Regions from separate parts of the Streptomyces sp. NPDC051776 genome, predicted to be linked through region 1. Evidence: riboswitches for the same ligand, from Rfam matches in the RefSeq annotation. Region 1 holds a riboswitch; each other region holds the start of a gene.
What was found. A riboswitch is a leader RNA that binds a small molecule or an ion and turns the genes downstream of it on or off. The one in region 1 is predicted to bind cyclic di-AMP.
Positions count from the first base shown of each region.

Region 2: linked by a shared signal. The riboswitch ahead of AB0M26_RS17475 (transglycosylase family protein) and the one ahead of AB0M26_RS09785 (M23 family metallopeptidase) in region 1 are both predicted to bind cyclic di-AMP.
Region 3: linked by a shared signal. The riboswitch ahead of AB0M26_RS01650 (transglycosylase family protein) and the one ahead of AB0M26_RS09785 (M23 family metallopeptidase) in region 1 are both predicted to bind cyclic di-AMP.

Region 1 covers NZ_JBFAYQ010000009.1:12-2,269, forward strand. Annotated here, with positions in the region: partial or broken gene AB0M26_RS09780 (insulinase family protein) at 1-719, shown strand, start outside; cyclic di-AMP (ydaO/yuaA leader) riboswitch at 966-1,162, shown strand; gene AB0M26_RS09785 (M23 family metallopeptidase) at 1,178-1,954, shown strand; gene AB0M26_RS09790 (GntR family transcriptional regulator) at 2,084-2,258, shown strand, end outside.
Region 2 covers NZ_JBFAYQ010000020.1:62,440-64,697, forward strand. Annotated here, with positions in the region: gene AB0M26_RS17470 (cupin domain-containing protein) at 1-93, shown strand, start outside; gene AB0M26_RS17475 (transglycosylase family protein) at 283-1,449, opposite strand; cyclic di-AMP (ydaO/yuaA leader) riboswitch at 1,455-1,626, opposite strand; gene AB0M26_RS17480 (permease) at 2,125-2,258, shown strand, end outside.
Region 3 covers NZ_JBFAYQ010000001.1:371,061-373,318, forward strand. Annotated here, with positions in the region: gene AB0M26_RS01645 (transglycosylase family protein) at 1-736, shown strand, start outside; cyclic di-AMP (ydaO/yuaA leader) riboswitch at 953-1,161, shown strand; gene AB0M26_RS01650 (transglycosylase family protein) at 1,164-1,814, shown strand; gene eno (phosphopyruvate hydratase) at 2,052-2,258, shown strand, end outside.

The DNA of each region.
Region 1 (2,258 bases):
CGTCCGTCCTCGGGGACACCCTCGGCGCCTGGACCGGCAACACCGCCGCGCCTCGGCCCGCCTCCCCGGCGACCGCCGACGACACCGGCCGGGTCGTCATCGTGGACCGCCCCGGCGCGGTGCAGACCCAGCTCCTGATCGGCCGCATCGGATCCGACCGGCACGACCGTGTGTGGCCCGCGCAGGTCATCGGTGTCTACTGCCTCGGCGGTACGCTCACCTCCCGGCTCGACCGGGTGCTGCGCGAGGAAAAGGGTTACACCTACGGCGTGCGGGCGTTCGGCCAGGTGCTGCGCTCGGCGCCCGACGGCACGGGCACCTCGCTGCTGGCCATCAGCGGCTCGGTGGACACCGCCTCGACCGGCCCGGCGCTGGAGGACACCTGGAAGGTGCTGCGCACTCTCGCCGCGGAGGGCCTGACGGACGCGGAGCGGGACACCGCCGTGCAGAACCTCGTCGGTGTCGCCCCGCTCAAGTACGAGACGGCGGCGGCTGTCGCCGGCACCTTCGCCGATCAGGTCGAGCAGCACCTCCCGGACGACTACCAGGCGCAGTTGTACGCCCAGCTCGCCGACACCGGTACGGTCGAGGCGACCGCGGCGGCCGTCAGCGCCTTCCCGTCGGACCGCCTGGTGACGATCCTCGTCGGTGACGCCTCCGCCATCGAGGAGCCCGTGCGGGCCCTGGGCATCGGCGAGGTGAAGGTGGTCAGCGGCTGACATCGCGACGCCGGAGGAGACGGCTGACGTGCCGTCAGGCCCTACGGCGTCCCCCGACGTACGGCACCGGTACCCCGGAGTCCATTGTGACTCCGGGGTACTGCTGTATGTCCGGTTTGTTATTGAGTCTGCCGTTTCCTTTGTGGTGTCGGCTACAAAGACCCTGATTTCTTTGGCGATTGACAGTTGTCCCGTTTAGCGTCGGTCCGGCTGTCCGGCCGGTACACGTGCCGCACCCGCGGCTCCGGGCAGTCATCGCCGAGTCCCCGTACGGCGCGAGCCAGGGGAGCCGGGGACCCACCCTGCCCGCCGCGCGCCGCACCGGCGCGGGAGGGCGCACGCAGTCCCCTGGGGTGAATCGGGCGCCTCCCGTTGAGGGGCCCGTAGGAGACCTTCCTGCTCCGAACCCGTCAGCTAACCCGGTAGGCGAGAAGGAAGGAAAGGAGCACCGCCGCCGCATGGCGTCGTTCACCCGAGTTACCGGGAAGCACCGTCACCGCCGCCCCAGTCGCCTCGCCCGTTCCGGCGCGAACCTTGCGGGCATCGCCACCCTCGCCACCACCGGGATCGTGACCTCGCTGGCCGCCGGCCCCGCGTCCGCCGCGTCGCCCGGCAAGGTGCCCGAGGCCGAACAGACCGGTCTGCGCCAGGCAATCGTCATCGACGACTCCCTCGCCCGCACCGTCGACGCCCAGGCCGAGGCGCAGCAGGCCGCGGCCGATGTCGCCGCGGCCCGTGCCAAGGCCGAGGCCGCCGCGAAGAAGCGGGCGGCCGAGGTGAAGGCCGCGAAGAAGCGCGCGGCGCGCGAGGCCGAGCGCAAGCGTCTCAACGCGTTCGTCCCGCCCGTCGAGAACAGCTACATCTCCACCTCGTACGGAGCCTCGGGCGGCGCCTGGTCCTCCGGCAGCCACACCGGCGTCGACTTCCACGCCTCGTCGGGGACGACCGTGCGCTCGGTGGGCGCGGGCACCGTCGTCGAGGCCGGCTGGGGCGGCAGCTACGGCAACAACGTCGTGATCAAGATGAAGGACGGCACGTACACGCAGTACGGCCACCTCTCCGCGATCCACGTCTCCGTCGGCGACAGCGTCGCCCCGGGCGCGAAGATCGGCCTCTCGGGCAGCACCGGGAACACCACCGGCCCGCACCTGCACTTCGAGGCCCGTACATCCCCCGACTACGGCTCCGACATCGATCCGGTGGCCTATCTCCGCTCGCACGGAGTGAGTCTGTGAGCCGCTGACGGGTTTCCCTCCTGCCGCGCCCGCAGGCGGCAGGAGGGAAGGGGCCGTCCGAAGGCCAAAAGATATCCATGTCCGGGCCCGCCCGATAGAAATTCCTCCACCGTGGCATACAGTTCTTGAATGAACGCGGTCGAACGTGTTTCCCGGGAATTGCAGCGGAGGTCCGGCCATGCGGGATCGGGTGTGAACGGCGGGGGTCCGGAGGCCGGTCGCATTCCGGCGCGCGCGGTGTGCCAGGCGATCCGTGACGACATCGTCTCCGGTGTCCATCCCCCCGGCAGCAGGCTGACCGAGG
Region 2 (2,258 bases), on a different contig from region 1:
CCCTCCGACTACGAGGGCGGCGACGCGGACGAACTGGCCGCGCGCTACCCGGAACACTCCGGGATGATCCGGGCGTTGTGCCGGGGCGCGTGACCGCTCCCGGACAGCGCGGCGCGTAGCCGCCGTCCCGGTCGCGGCGACACGTCCAAGGGCGACACGACCAAGGCGACTCAACAGAAGCCGCGCAACAGAAGCGAGGTGCCGGTCCCCCGTCGTCACGGGGAACCGGCACCTCATCGAGTCAGGAGGGAAGACTCCGTAGCCGTTCGAGTCGTACGAGCGTCAGATCTTGACGCCGTGGTCACGCAGGTAGGCGACCGGGTCGATGTCCGAGCCGTAGTCCGGGCCGGTGCGGACCTCGAAGTGGAGGTGCGGACCGGAGGAGTTGCCCGTGGAGCCGGACAGGCCGATCTGATGGCCGCCGGTCACGGACTGACCCGCCGAGACGGACAGCGAGGACAGGTGGGCGTACTGGCTGTACTTGCCGTCCGCGTGGCGGATGACGACCTGGTTGCCGTACGAGCCGCCCCAGCCCGCGGACACGACCTCACCGGCGCCGATCGACTTCACCGTCGTACCCGTGGGCACGGGGAAGTCCGCGCCCGTGTGGTAGCCGCTGGACCAGGCGGAGCCCGCCTGGTGGTACGGGGTGCCGAGCGTGAGGTTGTCCACCGGGGCGCTGAAGCCGTCGGCGCTCTTGCCGGCGGCGGGCTTGGCGGCCGGCCTGGCGGTCGGCTTCGGGGCCTTGGGCGCGGCGTGCTTCGAGCCCTGCTTCTTCCAGCCCTCGTGCTTCTGCCCGGCCTCGGCCTTACCGCCGCCGAGGCTGAGCTTCTGGCCCGGGTGGATCAGGTTCGGGTTCTCGCCGACGACCTGGCGGTTGTCCTGGTAGACGCGCTTCCAGCCACCGTCGATCTGCTTGGACGTGGCGATCTTGTAGAGCGAGTCGCCCTTGACGACCGTGTACGCCTCGGTCTTGCCGTGGCGCTTGTCGTCGCGGTCGGCGCGGTCCTTGGCGGGGGCGGCCTTGGTCTCGGCCTTCCCACCGGTGGCGGGGGCCTCGGGGGCCGGACCACCCTTGGCCAGACCGGCCTTGGGGCCGCAGACCGGCCAGGCGCCGGGGCCCTGGCCCTCGAGCACCTTCTCGGCGACGGCTATCTGCTCGGCCTTGGTCGCGTGGTCGGCGCGGTCGGCGTACTTGGCGCCGCCGAAGGCGTCCCACGTGCTCTGGGTGAACTGCAGGCCTCCGAAGAAGCCATTGCCGGTGTTGATGCTCCAGTTGCCGTTGCTCTCGCACTCGGCGACCTTGTCCCAGGTGCTGACCGAAGCGGCGTTCGCGCTGCCCGCGCCGACGAAGGACAGGCCGATACCGGCACCGCCAGCGGCGGCGACGAACGTGGCGCGAGTAATCCGATTGGGCTTGAAGCGGCGGTGACGTCCGCGTGCAGACATAGGGTGCTTCCTCTCCTACGCCTGCGAGGTGAGCTGTCGGGTTCGGGCTGGAGTTGCCCGGCCGCGCCCTGAGCGCTATGAGCGCTGCGGCACGTCTTCACCCCTAGCCGGACCACGCCGATCGCGGTACGGCACTTACCTTGGTTCCCCCGCTCCTGCCGTGGGTGCGTTGTCGTTTCTCCCCCCACCGGCGGCAGGACTCGGCGCTCCGGCAGATGGGCGCCCGCCCTTTCCGTGGACAGGCAGCGGAAAAATAAACACATTCATTTCTTCGCCACAAGTGCCCTGCAATTGTCTGAATCGCCGGGGGACAGATCGACTTGCATTTGGGTCACGCTACGCTGCCGATCCTTGCCCCACAGCAAAGGCGATTACTACCGAACGACTCTCACGGAGGGCAGGGGGTAACCAAGTCGAAGGAATTTGGCCTCTTCGAGTGCGCGAGGTCACATTCACGGCGAGGCATCTGTGAGATGGGTCACCGGGCAGCCAATTGTCCGTTTTATGGGTTGAATTCGCCTTTGCTGCATTGCGGACATGAAACGACCCTTTGACGCATCGGAGGCTATCCGGCGAAACGGATGATTCTGGACCAAGCACCCGAGGCGTTTCCCGGCACCCGCCCCATTCGCGCATATCGTGAGCAGCCCCGATCGCGGAACGTGCGGAGTCGCAGTGCAGAGAACGGACGAGTTGACGGGCCCCCGCGCTCCGGTGCCGCATGCAGCCGGTGCGAGGACCACACCCGAGGCCCCGGGTCGCACAAGCCCTCGCCGGCTCCCGTGGCCGATCGTCACCGTCCTGGGGCT
Region 3 (2,258 bases), on a different contig from region 1:
TCTGTGGAGCGCCGACACGGGCAATGGCTACTTCGGCGGGCTGCAGGTCACCCAGGACACCTGGGAGGAGTTCGGCGGCCGCGACTACGCGCCACGGGCCGACCTCGCCAGCCGTTCCCAGCAGATAGCCGTCGCCGAGAAGATCCTCGCCGCCAAGGGGCCCCAGGCGTGGCCGCAGTGCGCGCTCGACGCCGGCCTCACCGACGACGGCGAGGCCCCTGACATCGACCCCGGCATCGATCTGTCGCGGCCGATCGGGACCCTGCTGCCCGGCGAGTCCCCCGTGGCCGGCCCGGATTCCGCCGAGCCCGGGACCTCGGGGTCCGATCCGCGCGACCAGGACACGGAGGACCGTACGGGGTACGGCGCGCCGTCCGGGGGTTACGAGCAGGAGCCCGGCGGCTCCGAATCGGCCGCTCCCTCCGGCGGTTCCGTCACCGGCAAGCACCGCGGCGCTCCCGCGGACGAGGAAGCCGGGAGTGGCACGGACCGCGGAACGGGCGAGGGTGAGGGGCGCGAGAGCGGCCGTCACGCCTCCCGCGGCGACTCCGCCCGCGCGGGACAGAGGGGCGACTACACCGTCCGACCGGGTGACAGTCTGTCGGAAATCGCCGAAAAGCACTCGCTCGCGGGTGGTTGGCCCGCGTTGTACGAGGCCAACGAGTCCGTGGTCGGCAGCGACCCGGACCTTATTCTCCCTGGTCAGAAGCTTGATCTCAGGGGATCGAAGGGCTAGTTCGCGCACCTGTGCCCCAGTGTGCGGCGACTGAGAGAAGCATCTCATCGGCCCAACGCGCCTATTGCGCCCGCCTGATGCGCCCGCACCTGTCCCGACCTGCACGGATAAGGGCAACAGAGGGAAAATCAGGGCCTCCTGGTGCTGGATGTCGGTTTTTGAACCGGTGGGACTTGTGTGCTTACCGTCGAACCGCTCGCCACACGGCGGGCGCCGCCGACCATCACGCCGAATCCTGCCGGTGGCCGGAGGACAGTCGACGCGCGAGCGCCGGAGGCAGGAGCGGGGGACCCAAGGTAAGTGCCGGACGGACCGCGACAGAGGACCGGACGGCTAGGGGTGAAGACCCGGTGCGCGAGCACCGGGCCGGGCCGCTCACAGCCCGAACCCGACAGCTCACCTCGCAGGCGTCGGTGAGGAGATGTTCATGCTGCTTTCCGGCAACAAGGGCACCCGGGGCGCGCACCGCCGCCCATCCACCATGGCCCGTATCGCAGCCCTCGCCGGTGTCGCCGGCACCGCGGTCGCCGTACCGCTCTTCGGCGCCGACTCGGCGAACGCGGCCTCCGTCGGAACCTGGGAGAAGGTCGCCCAGTGCGAGTCCGGCGGCAACTGGCACATCAACACCGGCAACGGCTACTACGGCGGGCTGCAGTTCTCGGCGTCGAGCTGGTCCGCCGCGGGTGGTCACCGGTACGCACGCCGCGCCGACCTGGCCACCAAGGACCAGCAGATCGCCACCGCCGAGAGGTTGCTCGACCTGCAGGGGCCCGGTGCCTGGTCCTGCGCAGGCGCCGGCGGCCTGACCACAGGCGGCGCGGATGCCGGCGTGGACACCGCCCGCTCCTCCGCAGGGGGTGCCGAGGCGCGCGCCGACCGCAGCGATCGCGGAGGCCCGGCCGGTACGCCCGTCAAGAAGGGCGACGGCGCGTACGAGGTCAAGCCCGGTGACACCCTCGGCTCGATCGCCGAGGCAGAAGGCGTCGAGGGCGGCTGGAAGAAGCTCTACGAGCTGAACAAGGACACCGTCGAGCGGGCCGATCTGATCCTTCCCGGCCAGCGTCTCCACCTGAGCTGACCCGGTGACCGGCCCGGCCCGCCCAGGGTCGGCCGGGCCGGCCGGGACCGCAGGCGGATCCACGGCCCCCAAAGATCCCCTTTACGGGCCTTTGGGGGCCTTTTCGTCTCGGGGGGCGGGCAGAGAACGGCCGAGGATCCGAGGGCGGTTAGGCTCATGCCGCAGAGACGGACTCACCGAGTCCTCGAGCGACGGGCTCACCGAGTCCCGCGTCCCAGCGTCAGATCCCAGAAGGAGATGCTCGTGCCGTCCATCGACGTCGTCGTAGCCCGCGAGATCCTCGACTCGCGAGGCAACCCCACGGTCGAGGTCGAGGTCGGCCTCGACGACGGCAGCACCGGTCGTGCCGCCGTTCCCTCCGGTGCCTCCACCGGAGCGTTCGAGGCCCTCGAGCTCCGCGACGGTGACAAGAGCCGCTACGGCGGCAAGGGCGTGGAGAAGGCC